DNA from 2 places in the Pseudoalteromonas sp. S554 genome. Region 2 is predicted to be linked to the other one. Evidence: predicted binding sites of a transcription regulator. Region 2 holds the regulator's gene; the other holds the start of a gene.
The links. The regulator sigma-54, encoded in region 2, starts transcription at its own class of promoters, with help from an activator protein. The targets are predictions, from matches to a motif close to GTTGGCACGNNNNTNGNNT.

Region 1 (8,039 bases), on a different contig from region 2:
TTTATCCATAGTTTGGTGAAAAGCCGTATCGAATACGGCAATTTGAGGTAAGCCTTTAAACGAGTCTTGCGCTGAAGATATACCCAGCAAGTTGGCATGACCATGAAGCGGTGCAAGTGTTGCAGCCTGGGTTATGCTTTCAATAACTTTATCATTAATTAATACTGATTTGGTAAAGTGCTCGCCACCGTGAACAACACGATGACCAACAGCAATTAGCTGTTCATCTAGTTTGTGATCTTTTATTAACGTTACTAGCGTATTAATAGCCTCAGCGTGAGCTTGCTCTGGTGCTAAATCAATAAGTGTTTTATCACCTTTGTATTTATACTTTACCGACGGAGTTGCTGCACCTAGTCGCTCTGCTAAGCCCGATATAATTTCATGGCCGGTGTTTGCATCAATAATGGCAAACTTTAAACTTGAGCTACCACAGTTTAATACTAAAACATGTTGTGACTTAGGAGCGGGTGTTGGCATAGATATAATTTCCATAAATAAAGTTTAGTAAGTGAACATTAATTATTTACTGTTACACTCAGGTCTTAATTAAAAGGCTAAAGATATTATAAACAAGGTCGTTAGACCCATTAATAAGTTTTATATTTTAAACTATTTGATGTATTTAGTTTAGTATTTTGCACAATTTAACAGCATAATTAAGCACTTTTACTGATTAAGTGAAACCCGCTGTATTTGTGTTACACTTTATAAAAACACGAGCTAATTTATATATTGAATTCAGTAATTGTGAGGAGTCATGATGCAAAAAAGTGTGATGTCACAAGTTCAAATTGGTAGACAGTACGCAAAACAATGGCCAATGCGAAAAGAGTTAGCTCCATTGTTTAGTGAGTTTAGGGTAATTAGAGCAACAGAACTTGCCATTACTGTTATGCCCATTCTTGCTATGTTTACATTATTTTTTCAACTCAACTACCTTGGCCCTGATTTTTTACCACAAGCGATTGCAAGTGCATTGTTTTTCTTATCTTTACCTCTACAAGGTTTATTGTGGTTGGGTAAACGAGCACAAACCCCATTAGACCCAGCCATGCTAAGTTGGTACAAAGAGCTCCATACAAAAATGGTTGCTAATGGTTATCAACCTAAGTTAAGTGAAAAAAAGCCCCGCTATTTGGAGCTTGCAAATTTACTTAAAGATATGTTTGAAAAAATGGATAAAGCGTTTACTAAAGAACAGTTTTAATAAAACGCTTTCAACAATCACGCTTTTTGAAATTGCGTTATATAAAACGACAAGGTGACATGGTGTTCACCTTTCTCTTCTAGTGTTTCCCAGTGCTCAGGTCTAAATTTCCACGCAAACGGTGTCATCATTATCAGGTTTCTAACATCGTTAATACTCAGTGTTACCTGTTGAGTGATCAAATCTTGGTGAGTTTCTGTAAAACCTTCAGGCACATCTACTTTCGTATGCTCGCTTACTGATTGGTAAATATAAGCTTTTAACTCTTTTAAATGCCATGGCCCTGGGCTGGCCACGACAAGCGTAGCATTAGGTTTAGCGAGTCTATCAAGCTCTTTAGTAAATAAAGGTGCAAATACACTTATAAGAATATCAGCAAACCCTTCTTTAAAAGGGGCTTGACTGATTGACGCAACGCTAAAGCTGCAGTTGGGGTAACGTTTAGCGGCGTATTTTATAGCTGACTTTGAAATATCTACACCATAAACTTGCGCTTGAGTATTATTAGCAATAGCGTGGGTGTAAAACCCTTCGCCACACCCTAAATCAATAATATTATTACCTTTTATAGTACTTGTTATATCGCTAAGTGCTTGTTGTAAGAATGCATAAAAACCTTGCTCTAAAAATGTGCGCCTTGCTTGCACCATTTCAAGCGAGTCACCAGGTTGTTTAGAGTTTTTGTTTTGAACAGGCAGTAAGTTAACGTAGCCTTCTTTGGCAAAATCAAAACTGTGGTTGCTTTCACAGCGCAGTGTATTTTGAGTTTTTGTTAGCGATTTGCTACATAAAGGGCATTGATATTCAAGACTCATGAGTCTAGGTAATCCTTGTCGTAAAAAGTTTTAACCCAGTGGGGACGGTATGTAATTAAAATGGTGATGGCCATTCCGTTCAACATGGCTTCTGGAAACCAAATTATAGCACTTAAATAAACGTAATTGTCGGCAAGTTCTTGCCAATTATACTGACCTAAAGAGAAATAAAAGAGGGCACCTAAAGATATCTTTATGCACGCTATAAACCCAGCTGTTATGAAGGCACAAACAAATATATAAACAAAAAAATGTTTTGGTAAATAGTGATAGCACACAACAAAACTTAAATAACTCAATAATATGGGAATAAAAGCGCCAATAAGTATTTGTACAGGTAAAAGGTTAAAACTAACCTGCCCAAATGAAAACAACAAGGCACTTGCCAGTAGGCTACTCAAAATGGCTAGCCGCCAGCCCAATATTAAGGTGGCTGCAGTAATACCAAGTATGTGCAGGTCAAGGCCAGTTAAAATACCGGCTTTAATACGCCACAGTAGTGCAAATACAAGCGCACAGGCTAATACACCGGTTTGCCTAGCAGACGTTTTATAAAGCGATTTATATGTGTTTTTGTCGAAACTAAAAATCGCAATAGCAAGTACAAGGACCCACATCAGCCCTTGTATTTCAGTGTTTAACATTATAGCTACTTGAACGTTGACCAAATTGGCGCATGATCTGATGGTTTATCAATTGCGCGTAGCTCATAGTCAATTCCTGATTCAATACAACGCTCAGCAAGTGATTGAGTTGCAAGCACAACATCAATTCGCAGGCCGCGATTATCTAAAAAGCCTTTAGAGCGGTAATCAAACCATGAGTATTGATCGTTAACATCAGGATAGAGTTCTCTGAAGGTATCTTTAAATCCCCAATCTAAAAGTGTTGATAGCCATTGACGCTCCTCTGGTTGGAAAGAGCACTTACCTGTTTTTAGCCAGCGTTTAGCGTTGACCTCACCAATACCTATGTCTAAATCTGTAGGTGATATATTTATGTCGCCCATAACAACTACATCCTGATCGGGAGTGAGGTTTGTATCTAGATGTGTCATCAAATCTTTATAAAATTGACGTTTATAGGGGAATTTGGTTTCGTGATTGATATTATCGCCTTGCGGGAAATAACCATTCATAACGGTAATGTCGCGACCGTTATCTTGTTCAATAGTGACACTGATCATGCGCTTTTGCGACTCTTCAGTGTCGGTAGCAAACCCTTTTAAGACCGATTTTGGCTCTTTTTTGCATAACATAGCTACGCCGTAATGTGCTTTTTGACCGTGAAAGTAGACGTGGTACCCCATTTTTTGAACATCGTCTAATGGAAACGCTTCATCATGAACTTTAATCTCTTGCAAGCCAATTACGTCCGGTTGATGTTTATCAATAACAGCTTGTAATTGGTGAAGACGAGCACGCAGACCATTGATATTGAAAGAAATCACTTTCATTCGATTTACCTTTAAATTTGTTCTCATTTTGATAGCAAATTGTATCAGTAATTTAGCTTACATAACATGTCTGAAATGACAAAATAGCTGCGCAAATGTTGATCAAATGGTGGTGAAAGTTTAAACATTGTTAATGTTGTATTAATTTATAAAATAAATAAAAAATTCAATTGATCTGCAATAAATTGGCTATATAATGCGCGCAAATTCATTGGCAAACTCGTTCACATAGGATCTCTCATGAAAGCACAATTATTTTTAGCGGCAACATTATTAGCATCTTCTTCTGTTTCAGCTCAAAGTAACACTTACTTCAGCCAAGACAGCTCTATTGAGTCTAAGCTGTGTGTATTAAGCGCAAACGAAGGTTTTTCTGCAGCACGTAAATTAGCAGCTAAGCACAATGTATACTTATCACGCTTCTCACAAAGCATCATGTGTAACGGCCAAGATATTCGTGATATTGCAAAGAAAGATTCAACAAACAACATAACTGAAAACAAAGTAGAAGTGTTTGCTAAAGATGCTCAACAAGAAACTCAATTATGTATGACTGCATTAAAGCAAGGTTTAGCGCCAGTACGCCAAAAAATAGGTAATTTAAACTCGCTTAAATGTAACGGTCAGAAAGTTACTGACTTTGTTAAGCGTTATCAAAACGCTGCAATTTAATTAGCACGACAAAATTAATGAGAGCCCAGCTTTTACAGCTGGGCTTTTTTTTGCAAAATTTACAAGGTTGGTTGAAAAGGTTTCAAGGCTAACGTATTGAAAATAGAATAAATAATAAACAGGTTTTCTGTAAGGTGCTGAAATTTATATTTATTTTATTTTGGCACCAGACTTGTATTAGTTGTTGTGACATTTATTAACAACGAAGGACACGTCTTATGAAAAAGTTAACATTAGCAACAACTATTCTAGCAACATTAAGTTTAGCAGCCTGCGCATCTAATCAAGGTCTTGATAAAATAGACAGCGACTTTGCAAGCCTAGACAACGACAGTGATGGTTTTATTTCAAAAGTTGAAGCTGACGACGATAATATTTGGGGTCACTTTTCAAATATCGACACCAATATGGATGAAGAAATTAGTCGTAAAGAATTTAATGCTTACATGCAGTTAAACACTGGCAAGGTTGCAACCGATAGTGATGTAAGTGAATCAGCCTTTAAAGCTGAAATTGCAAAATTTGACAAAATTGAAAGTAGTTTTGCCAGTTTAGATAACGATAGTAATGGCTACATATCAGTTGTTGAAGGCAATGACGACGATATTTCAAATCACTTTGGTTATATGGACAAAAACGAAGACAATCGAATTAGTAAAAATGAGTTTATGGGCTACATAAATAAATATGGTAAATCTGTAGCTGAAGACGAAGCGTTAGAGTCAATTAAACACAGCTAATTAAAATTCAGAACATAAAAATCAAAGCCAGTTATTTTAACTGGCTTTTTTTATGGCTAATTTTAGATAATTGCCAGATATATTTTCCTAGTTAGTGGTTGTTCTGTCATAATAGATGGCTGTGTATTTTTATTTATTAAGAGTGTATATGGCTGGGCGGCGAATTAGTGATGAGCAGTTGGTTGAAATCATTGAGGCTGCGATTTTTGTTGCAGACAAACCCATAAGTAAACGCCATATTAAAGACACTGTTTTAGTGGATATTGCAATTTCTATGTCACGTATAAACGAGGCTATAGAAACAATACAAACACACTTTCAAACCCGTGGTATTCGCCTTGTTGAAGTTGGTAGTGGTTATCGATTTCAGGCGTGTAGTAGTTTGAGCCCTTGGTTGAGTAACCTATGGCAAGAACGAGCTCCTAAATACTCACGTGCTTTATTGGAAACATTATCACTTATTGCTTATCGTCAACCCATTACGCGTGGTGAAATAGAGCAAGTAAGAGGTGTAACAACGGGTTCGAATATAATTAAAACCTTACTCGAAAGAGAGTGGGTGAAAGTGGTAGGGCACAAAGAAGTACCGGGTAAGCCCGCTTTATACGCCACTACTAAACAATTTTTAGATTATTTTTCATTAACGGGTTTAGAAAACTTACCTGCGTTACCTGCGCAACAAGAAAGTAAAATAAACCAGTTATTAAGTGATCCTTCTGTGAGAGAACCATCCGAATGAATATACAAGGTGAAAAGTTACAAAAAGTCCTAGCCAGAGCTGGTGTAGGCTCGCGTCGTGAAATGGAAAAATACATTGATGCTAACCGTGTTAGTGTTAATGGCAAAGTAGCTAAACTCGGTGACCGCGTTGAAGAAACCGATTTAATTCGTGTTGACGGTCATACCGTAAAAATTGAAGAAAAAGCTGACAGAATTTGCCGTGTAATTATGTACAACAAACCCGAGGGAGAGTTGAGTACACGTAAAGACCCTGAAGGTCGTCGTACTGTATTTGACAGACTTCCTCGTATTGATGGCGATCGTTGGATAGCTGTAGGCCGACTGGATGTGAATACGTCAGGCTTAATGTTGTTTACCAACGATGGTGAATTAGCCAATCGTTTAATGCACCCAAGTTATGAAGTAGAGCGTGAATATTCTTCGCGTGTGTTTGGTGAAGTAACAAACGAGACACTTAAAAACCTGATGCGTGGTGTTGAGCTTGAAGATGGTCCTGCAAAATTCACAAATATAAAACCGCTAGGTGGTGAAGGAATTAACCGCTGGTTTAATGTGACGTTAAACGAAGGGCGCAACCGCGAAGTTCGTCGTTTATGGCAATCTCAAGACGTTGAAGTGTCGCGTCTTATCCGTATTCGTTACGGTAAGCTAGAGCTAGATAAGCGTGTGCCACAAGGTGGTTGGGTTGAATACGACTTAGAAACCGTTAACTACTTGCGTAAAACGGTTAAGTTAGGTCGTGAAACGCAAACTAAACTTTCAGTTATGCCTGAAAAACGCAAAGATAAACGCGCTAAAATTAATCAAATTCGTAAAGCGGTTAAAAAGCACAACCAACGTGTTAAGTCGACTAAGCGTAAGTGATATTTTGACGTTTTGTATAAAAGCCGCATTATTTGCGGCTTTTTTATTGAGGTTAATAAAAGTAAACAGCTGTTACTTTTTTATTTGTGCGTCTAATGACTCGCCATTGACTGCAATTGAATCATCACTCATTAAATATAAATAGGTCGGCATAATGCTTTCAGGTGTTGCCAACTTATCCCTATCTTCACCAGGGTATGCCGATGCGCGCATAGATGTGCGTGTAGCACCTGGATTAATACAGTTTACGCGAATGTTGGTTTTACCTACTTCACAAGCCCACGTTTGCATCATACCTTCAACTGCAAACTTAGAGATGGCATAGGGTCCCCAAAACTCACGGCCTTTACGACCAACACCAGATGAAGTGAAAACAATAGAAGCATTGTCTGATTTACGCATCACGGGGAATAATGCTTTGGTGATCATTGCTTGAGCTGTCACGTTAACTTTCATGATGTTCTCAAACGTAGATGAACAAAAATGTTCTAGTGGCCCTAGAGAGCCTAATATGCCAGCATTATTTAAAAGTCCGTCTAAACGACCAAACTGATTCTCAATAGTTGCAGCAAGATCACGATAATTTTGTTTTGTTGCGCCTTTTAAATCCATTGGCACAATCGCAGGTTTTGGGTAACCTGCATTCACAATTTCATCGTATACGCATTCAAGTTTATTTGTTGTTTTACCTAATAAAATAACAGTCGCACCATGCTTTGCATAAGTAATGGCTGCTACCCGGCCAATACCATCGCCTGCGCCAGTGATTAAAATAACTTTATCGTTTAATGCATTTTCAGCTGCTTGATAAGTGTGCATAAAAGTACCAATTGATAGATTTTTTCTGATTTTAACATAGCAATTCGACAAGTAATCGAATTTATTGAAAAATTAGGTGGCGAAAAAAGAAACTTTACGTTAAGTTTAACTGGTCTAATGTCTCATTAATAATCTGATTACATTGTTTTAACTTGATACACTGATTAAACACACTATAAAAATAAAATATGTTCGGAGTCACCAATATGAAGAAAATGCTACTTTCACTCTCGGTCACTGCTGCTTTAGCAGGTTGTGGCGGCGGAGAAACGTTAGAAGATGTTAAGAATGAAACCGCTACAGTTGTACCTATGGCCACGGTTAGCTTTGACCCTGCTAACGGTGTAATTTCTGTTCCCAATGATTTATTAATGAGCGGTACCCAAGATGGTACTTTAAATATTCCAGGTGAATTAGATGACGACAATGTATCTATCCCGCGTGCTGCATATGCTGATCCTCAGTTAGCATTAGGCGCACTGGACGGCTGGTCGTCTCAAGTTCCTTATAAAGTTGATTTGACATTTCCACCAAATGTTTCACTTGACGAAGCGTCAGCTGGAACACCTGGCAGCGTAAGAATTTTTGAAGTAATAATGGGCGCAAGTCTGACAGATGCAGAATGTTCTGTTGCTCCAGCTGGTGCAGCTTGTAAGCTTGTTGGCGAATTAACATTCGGTGTTGACTTTGTTACTCAAGCTTCAGGAAATGCCGTCGCTATT
Region 2 (8,039 bases):
TTCACTTAGTTTTGTGTGCTCACGAATCGGAAAAGCAATATTGTCAAACACAGACATGTCGGTAAACAAGGCACCACTTTGAAATAGCATGCTCATTTTTGTACGCGCTTCGTATAATTCTGAACGCGTCATAGAAGGAATACTGCCACCTTCAAATAAAATATCACCCGAATCAGGTTTTAATTGGCCACCAATTAAACGCAACATCGTGGTTTTACCAATACCGCTTGGCCCCATAATCGCAGTGATTTTGCCTTTAGGCACACTAAAGCTCATATTTTTATATATGACCCTATCGCCCCTGGAAAAGCTAACATCCTTGACTTCTACTATTGATTGCGACAAGTCGCTCTCCATAAAAATGTTCACTAGTGCCCCTATTTTAAATCTTTTTGATCCAATATGGAAAAAACAATTCGTAAGATTTTGTAATGTACGTTTAAAACACACATTTAGACTCACTCATCTTCACTTAACCAACACTTAAACTAGGGTCTGTTACCTATTAAGGTTAAATTTTCAGCAACCCATTTAGAATTTTGGCAAGTTAGTACCTAGTGGTGTAGTTATTCCCCATACATCAGCAAAACTTTAATACTGAAAGCCTAACAGCCCCGACTAATTAATTTAGTAAAATGAATTAGTCTACGTAGTTGACCTTACTCTTTTATTTATACTTTCATCGTGGCATTTGTTACTATTCGCGCCATTCCTATTTTGAATAACTGGCTTAATACAATGGTTACCTCGTTTGTTATTTTGATTCTTGGTTTTGCAGCCCTAGTTTGGAGTGCTGACAGGTTTGTTTATGGTGCGGCCGCACTGGCTAAAAACTTTGGCGTACCAACCTTAATTGTTGGTTTAACTGTTGTTGCCATGGGCTCATCAGCACCTGAAATGATGGTATCAGCCTCTGCTGCATTGGCTGGAAAAACAGACACAGCGGTAGGTAACGCAATTGGCTCAAATATCACAAATATTTTACTGGTATTAGGTATTACTGCTTTATTTAGGCCTCTTAGCGTTTCTTCAAGTACATTAAAACGTGAAATCCCGTTAGTGCTTATTGTATCTCTAGCTACTTGGTATATTTTTTCAGATAACTACTTTTCGCTTGCTGAAGGCGTTGCCTTATTAATTGGTTTTGTCGTCTTTATTGGCGGGCTGATTATTGTTTCGCTACGTGCTAAAAATCAAACAGACCCATTTGTATCAGAAGCATGTGATGAAGTACCCAATGACGTACCAACAAAAAAAGCAGTAATTTGGTTAGTTATTGGTATGGTCTTACTTCCTGTCAGTGCACATTTTTTAATAGATTCAGCGGTCGATATTGCAAAATATTTTGGCCTAAGCGATTTAGTCATTGGCTTAACAATTATTGCAATAGGTACTAGCTTGCCAGAGCTTGCAGCTTCAATTGCGGGGGTTCTTAAAAATGAAGATGACTTAGCACTGGGTAATATTGTTGGCTCTAATATTTTTAATATTCTTGCCGTGCTGCCTTTCGCAGGCATTATTAACCCTTCTGTTATAGACCCGTCTGTTGCTAACCGCGACATACTTATTATGATTGGTGCCACGGTCGCACTTATTATCATGTCATTGAACTTTAGAGGTGCTCAGCGCATCAATAGAGTAGAGGGCGGCTTATTATTAATCGCTTTTTTAGGCTACCAAGGGTATATTTTCAGTCAAGTAGGGTAAGTAATGGCAACGCTAAATTTTATTGAACAAGGCCTACGTGTATTAGACATAGAGCGCCAAGCATTGAGTGATATTGCACAATATGTGGATGAAAATTTTCATCAAGCATGTCAGTTAATATACGACTGCCAAGGCCGAACTATTGTTATAGGCATGGGAAAATCGGGTCATATTGGCAATAAAATAGCGGCGACGTTAGCAAGTACTGGCAGCCCTGCATTTTTTGTACACCCCGGTGAGGCAAGTCATGGCGACTTAGGTATGATCACTAAAAATGATGTGGTTATGCTAATTTCTAATTCTGGTGAAACAAGCGAAGTCCTCAATATAATTCCCGTTTTGAAACGCCTCGGCGCAAAAATGATAGCCATGACAGGCAACGCTAGCTCAACAATGGCAACGCTTGCAAACGTACATATTTGCATAAAAGTACAAAAAGAAGCCTGTTCGTTAGGCTTAGCCCCTACAGCAAGCACAACAGCAACACTTGCAATGGGCGATGCCATGGCGGTTGCACTGTTAGAAGCTCGCGGTTTTACAGCTGATGACTTTGCGCTATCTCACCCCGGCGGCAGTTTAGGTAAACGTTTACTGCTGACCCTAAAAGATGTCATGCATAGCGGTAAAAACACACCTATTATTAACGTTACTCAAACTATAAAAGATGCACTGATAGAAATGTCGGCAAAAGGCTTAGGCATGACAGCCATAGTTGATTCTCAGCAACAACTTGTAGGGCTCTTTACCGACGGTGATTTACGTCGTATTTTAGAACAACGAATTGATATACATACAACACAAATAGATGTTGTAATGACCAAGTCCTGCACAACGGCAACGCAAGATATTTTGGCCGCTGAAGCACTTAATATTATGGAGCAAAAGCGTATTAATGGTTTAATCATCGTTAATGAGCAAAACCACCCTATTGGTGCATTAAATATGCAAGACTTACTAAAAGCAGGAGTATTATAAATGCAATTTGAAGAGCTCTATCAACCATTGAGTGAAGACGCAAAAGCACGTGCAAAAAAAGTAAAGCTACTTATTTGTGATATTGATGGTGTGTTTTCTGATGGTCGCATTTATTTGGGTAACCAAGGCGAAGAGCTCAAAGCATTTAATACAAAAGATGGCTTTGGCATTAAAGCGCTAATTAATAGTGGCTTTGAAGTTGCGGTAATTACAGGACGCCACTCAAAAATAGTACAACAGCGTATGACAAGCTTAACAGTACAACATATATACCAAGGCCAAGAAAATAAATTACTCGCTTACGAAGAACTAAAAACAAAGCTCAATTTAAATGATGAGCAAATTGCCTACATTGGCGATGATGGCCCAGACATGCCAGTGATGGAGTTAGTAGGGTTTGCTGTTGCAGTAAATGACGCACATCCGCTAATAAAACGTTTAGCACATTATACAACACAAATGCCAGGTGGCTTTGGTGCAGTGAGAGAACTAACCGACCTGCTAATGCTTGAAAATAACAAACCTTTGACCACAAAAGGGACTAGTTCATGAATGCAGCGCGCATAATATTAAGCGTTTTATTCATCAGCTGTATGGTTTGGCTTTGGTACCCTTATTTCACACAAGTAAATTTACCACAACAAACCGAAGCAGACATAATTGCAAAGCCCGATTACACAGCCATAGAGCTAAAACAAACAGCGTATGACGAAAATGGGAAAATCAGCCATAAAGTAACGGCAGCGCGAATGGAGCTATATCAAGAATTAGGGTTTACCTTTTTTGATAAACCTATTTTTACGCTATACAACGACAAACAAACATGGCGAATTAACGCTAATGAAGCAACATTATACGAAGGCAGACAACTAATATTAGAAGGTAACGTTGTTGCTAGTAATTTAACTGATAACGCAATGATAGATAAAATTAATGCTGATAACATTCAGGTAGATATAAAATTACTAACGATGCAATCAGAGCAGCCTGTCATTGTTACAGGGCCCAATTTAAAAATCACCGGTAAAGGCTTAGAAGCCGATTTAAAAACCGAAGTGATAAAATTAATTAACCATACGCGAACTATTTATTATGACCAATAAACTATCAACACTCTTTATTATTCCAACATTTTTACTTGCATTAGGTACTAATGCCGCTGAAACAACAGCGCCAATTTCTGCAAATCAAATTTCGATTAGTGCGGATAAACAAGAGGGTCAACTAAAAGAAAACGTAGGTATCTTTGAAAAAAATGTTGAAATTATTCATGGCGACAGAAAAATTACCGCAGACCGCCTTGAGGTTCACAAGCGCGATGAGCTAGGCGACAACAAGCAATTGTTAATTGCCACAGGTACGCCTGCATATTTTGAAGAAAAACAAGCCGACGGCACAATAATGAGCGCCAGCGCTAATGAAGTTAGATACGATGTTTCAACGCGTTTTTTAACATTAATTGGAGATGCAGAGATATCTCAAGCTGGGCAAAAAATGAATGCTAAAAGCATTACCTACGATATAGAACAGCAGCTTATTAGCGCCGAAAAAGATGAAAGCTCAACTGACCGTGTACACACTATCTTAGTGCCTGTGGAGCCTAAAAAAAATGACAAAGGCCAACCATGAGCACATTAAAAGCAGAGCTACTAGCCAAAAGCTACAAAGGCCGTGAAGTTGTAAAAAATGTGGGCTTAGAAGTTAAAGCTGGCAGTATTGTAGGCTTGCTTGGGCCAAACGGCGCAGGTAAAACAACAACCTTTTACATGATTGTAGGCTTAGTCCCTAGCGACAAAGGCAAAATATCTATCGATGATAACGATATTACGCTTTTACCTATGCACAGTCGTGCTAGATTAGGCATTGGCTACTTACCACAAGAGTCGTCTATATTTAGAAAATTAACAGTGTATCAAAACTTAATGGCTATTTTAGAAACTCGAAAGGAGCTCACTAAACAAGCCAGAGAAGATACATTGAATAATCTATTAGATGAATTTAGCATTCAACACATTCGCGACAGCAAAGGCATGGCATTATCGGGCGGAGAACGTCGCCGAGTGGAGATTGCACGTGCTTTAGCCGCAGATCCAAAGTTTATTTTGTTAGACGAACCATTTGCCGGTGTTGACCCTATCTCAGTATTAGATATTAAAAAAATTATTGAACACCTGAAAAACCGTGGGATTGGCGTATTAATAACAGACCACAATGTAAGAGAAACCCTTGATGTTTGCGAAAAAGCCTACATTGTTTCTCATGGGGAACTGATTGCTTCTGGTACCCCTGAACACGTATTAAATGATAAAACTGTACGCGATGTATATTTAGGCGAGCAATTTAGGCTGTAACATTTACGCCTTATTTATAAGCATCTGCTAGTATTAACTATAACAACTTAAAAGGATTGTTAGAGATACATGAGGCAATCACTACAGCTGCGCATGGGCCAGCAACTTACAATGACACCTCAGTTGCAACAAGCTATTCGCTTGCTGCAATTAAGCACATTGGATCTTCAGCAAGAAATACAAGAAGCGCTCGACAGCAACCCATTACTTGAGGTTGAGGAGCAAGACTATGCCGATGATCTTGCGGGCAAAAATGAGCAAAAAGCAGATAACGATGAAGTTACAGTAACCGTATCTGCCGATGAAGCCCCTAGCGAGTATGAACAAGACAGTGGTGAAGCGCTTGCTAAAGATACCGTAAGTGACGACATGGCAATGGATGTTAGCTGGGATGAGTATATGAGTGCAGCCCCTGCATCATCTTCAGGCCCAATGCCTGAAGATGAGTCTATATATCAGGGCGCATCAACTGAAACGCTTCACGAATACTTAATGTGGCAATTACAATTAACGCCATTTAGCCCTACAGATGAAGCCATCGCTATTGCTATTGTAGAAGCGGTGGATGATTCAGGCATACTGACACTCAGTTGCGAAGAGATTTTAGAGAGCTTTAATCAAGATAACGACGATGACGTTGAGGTTGAACTTGACGAAATAGAAGCGGTATTAAAGCGCATTCAGCTATTTGACCCAGTGGGTATTGCGGCACGTAGCTTACAAGAGTGTTTGTGTATTCAGTTAAATCAATTTGATAAAGGCACGCCTTTTATTGATGAAACAAAAATGATTTTAACCGAGCACATTGATTTGTTAGCTGCTCGTGACTACCGTACATTAATGAAAAAAACGAAGCTCAAAGAAGATGAGCTTAAAGAAGTAATGACACTTATTCATACGCTCAACCCTAAGCCTGCAGACACAATAGTACGAGAAGAGTCTGAGTATGTAATACCTGATGTGTCAGTTAAAAAAATTAAAGGCCGCTGGATTGTAGAGTTAAACCCAGACAGCATGCCAAAAATTCGTGTAAACAGCCAATATGCAGCGATGTCGCGTACAGTTAAATCAAGCGGCGATAGTCAATTTATTCGCTCACATTTACAAGAAGCTAAATGGTTTATAAAAAGCTTAGAAAGTAGAAATGATACACTTTTAAAAGTAACTAACTGTATTGTTAAACAACAACAGGGCTTTTTTGAACACGGGCCAGAAGCCATGAAACCGATGGTTTTAAATGATGTTGCCGAAATGGTAGAAATGCACGAATCAACAATTTCGCGCGTAACTACGCAAAAGTATATGCACACACCGCGTGGAATATTTGAGCTTAAATACTTTTTCTCAAGCCACGTTAGTACCGAAAATGGTGGAGAATGTTCATCTACGGCAATACGTGCACTTATTAAAAAATTAATCGCAGCAGAAAACTCAGCAAAACCATTGAGTGATAGCAAAATTGCGGATATATTGGCTGAGCAAGGAATTAAAGTAGCGAGACGTACAATCGCAAAATATCGCGAATCTCTGGCTATTCCACCGTCAAATCAGCGAAAGAGCCTGATCTAAGACGCTAAACAAAGAGGGTAATGCTTATGCAACTAAATTTAACTGGTCGTCATGTAGAACTAACTGATTCATTAAGAGACTATATAAATACCAAATTTGCGAAGCTAGAAAGGCACTCTGATCATATTAATAATGTTCATGTCATTCTTGATATAGAAAAATTAAATCAAAAAGCAGAAGCAACTATTCATGTAAGTGGTGCTGAATTATTCGCATCCACTGAACATCAAGATATGTATGCAGCTATTGATTCATTGATTGACAAGCTTGACCGTCAAGTAATTAAACACAAAGAGAAGCTTGCTCGACACTAATATGATGAAATTAAGTTCACTTATATGCCAGGACTGCAGTAAAGCTGCGGTCCTTTTTAATAGTAAAAAAAGAATTTTAGAGTTTATTAGCGAGCTGGCTCACGATAAATTACCGTATTTATCTCAACAGGATATTTTGGGCGCTTTATTAACCCGCGAAAAACTAGGCAGCACAGGGATAGGAAGAGGTATTGCTATTCCACATGGCCGAATGAGCGGCGCACAAGAACCTTTAGCATTGGTGTTAGTTAGTGAAACACCGATTAATTTTGATGCTATAGACAACCGCCCTGTTGATATTTTTGTTGCACTCATCGTACCTGAAGGCGATAACCAACAGCATTTAAAGACGCTAGCAACGATAGCTGATAAACTAAAAAATAAAGAATTTTGTAAGCAGCTTCGCTGTGCTAAATCGGATGCTGAGTTGTATCAAATTATTGTTGACCAATCGTAACAAATTTAAAGGGTGATTAATGGAGTTGATTATCATAAGTGGCCGTTCTGGTTCTGGTAAGTCGGTTGCTTTGCGCGTTGTTGAAGATCTAGGTTATTATTGCGTAGATAACATTCCAGTAAATTTATTACCTTCTTTGGTAAGAAGCGTTTCTGATAACTACGATAAAATTGCCGTTAGTATAGATGTGCGAAATTTACCAAAAGAGCAAGATGAATTTAATCACATCATCGAATACTTACCGGGTTTTACAAAACCAACGCTGTTCTACTTAGACAGTGAAGATCAAACCCTTATTAAGCGCTTTTCTGAAACTAGGCGCTTACACCCTTTATCAATAGATTCACTTCCGCTTGATTTAGCCATAAAAAAAGAAAAAGAACTTCTCGATGTGCTAATTACGCGCGCCGATTACATGATCGATACCAGTGAGCTAAGCGTTCATCAACTTGCTGAATCAATTCGCGAAAAAATACTAGGTAAAAAAGACAAGCAGCTGATTGTTACATTTGAATCATTTGGTTTTAAACATGGCATTCCTAAAGAGGCAGATTACGTATTTGATGCACGTTTTTTACCTAACCCGCACTGGGAGCCTGAACTAAAACCACTCAACGGCCTAGACCAACCAGTAAAAGATTATTTGGCTAGCCACAGCATAGTTCA

Region 1: the regulator sigma-54 is predicted to act here: its motif matches at 4,313-4,331, upstream of CWB65_RS17830 (EF-hand domain-containing protein).

The regions. Positions count from the first base shown of each region.
Region 1 is NZ_PNDV01000103.1:2,015-10,053, reverse strand. It holds gene CWB65_RS17860 (acetate kinase) at 1-480, opposite strand, end outside; gene yfbV (terminus macrodomain insulation protein YfbV) at 764-1,210, shown strand; gene rlmA (23S rRNA (guanine(745)-N(1))-methyltransferase) at 1,228-2,025, opposite strand; gene CWB65_RS17845 (energy-coupling factor ABC transporter permease) at 2,022-2,669, opposite strand; gene xthA (exodeoxyribonuclease III) at 2,675-3,481, opposite strand; gene CWB65_RS17835 (hypothetical protein) at 3,722-4,153, shown strand; gene CWB65_RS17830 (EF-hand domain-containing protein) at 4,372-4,893, shown strand; gene scpB (SMC-Scp complex subunit ScpB) at 5,042-5,632, shown strand; gene rluB (23S rRNA pseudouridine(2605) synthase RluB) at 5,629-6,498, shown strand; gene CWB65_RS17815 (YciK family oxidoreductase) at 6,571-7,317, opposite strand; gene CWB65_RS17810 (VolA/Pla-1 family phospholipase) at 7,524-8,039, shown strand, end outside.
Region 2 is NZ_PNDV01000034.1:83,530-91,568, forward strand. It holds gene CWB65_RS08750 (ATP-binding cassette domain-containing protein) at 1-357, opposite strand, end outside; gene CWB65_RS08755 (calcium/sodium antiporter) at 739-1,707, shown strand; gene CWB65_RS08760 (KpsF/GutQ family sugar-phosphate isomerase) at 1,711-2,682, shown strand; gene kdsC (3-deoxy-manno-octulosonate-8-phosphatase KdsC) at 2,683-3,234, shown strand; gene lptC (LPS export ABC transporter periplasmic protein LptC) at 3,231-3,785, shown strand; gene lptA (lipopolysaccharide transport periplasmic protein LptA) at 3,775-4,311, shown strand; gene lptB (LPS export ABC transporter ATP-binding protein) at 4,308-5,033, shown strand; gene CWB65_RS08785 (RNA polymerase factor sigma-54) at 5,103-6,602, shown strand; gene hpf (ribosome hibernation promoting factor) at 6,629-6,916, shown strand; gene ptsN (PTS IIA-like nitrogen regulatory protein PtsN) at 6,921-7,373, shown strand; gene rapZ (RNase adapter RapZ) at 7,393-8,039, shown strand, end outside.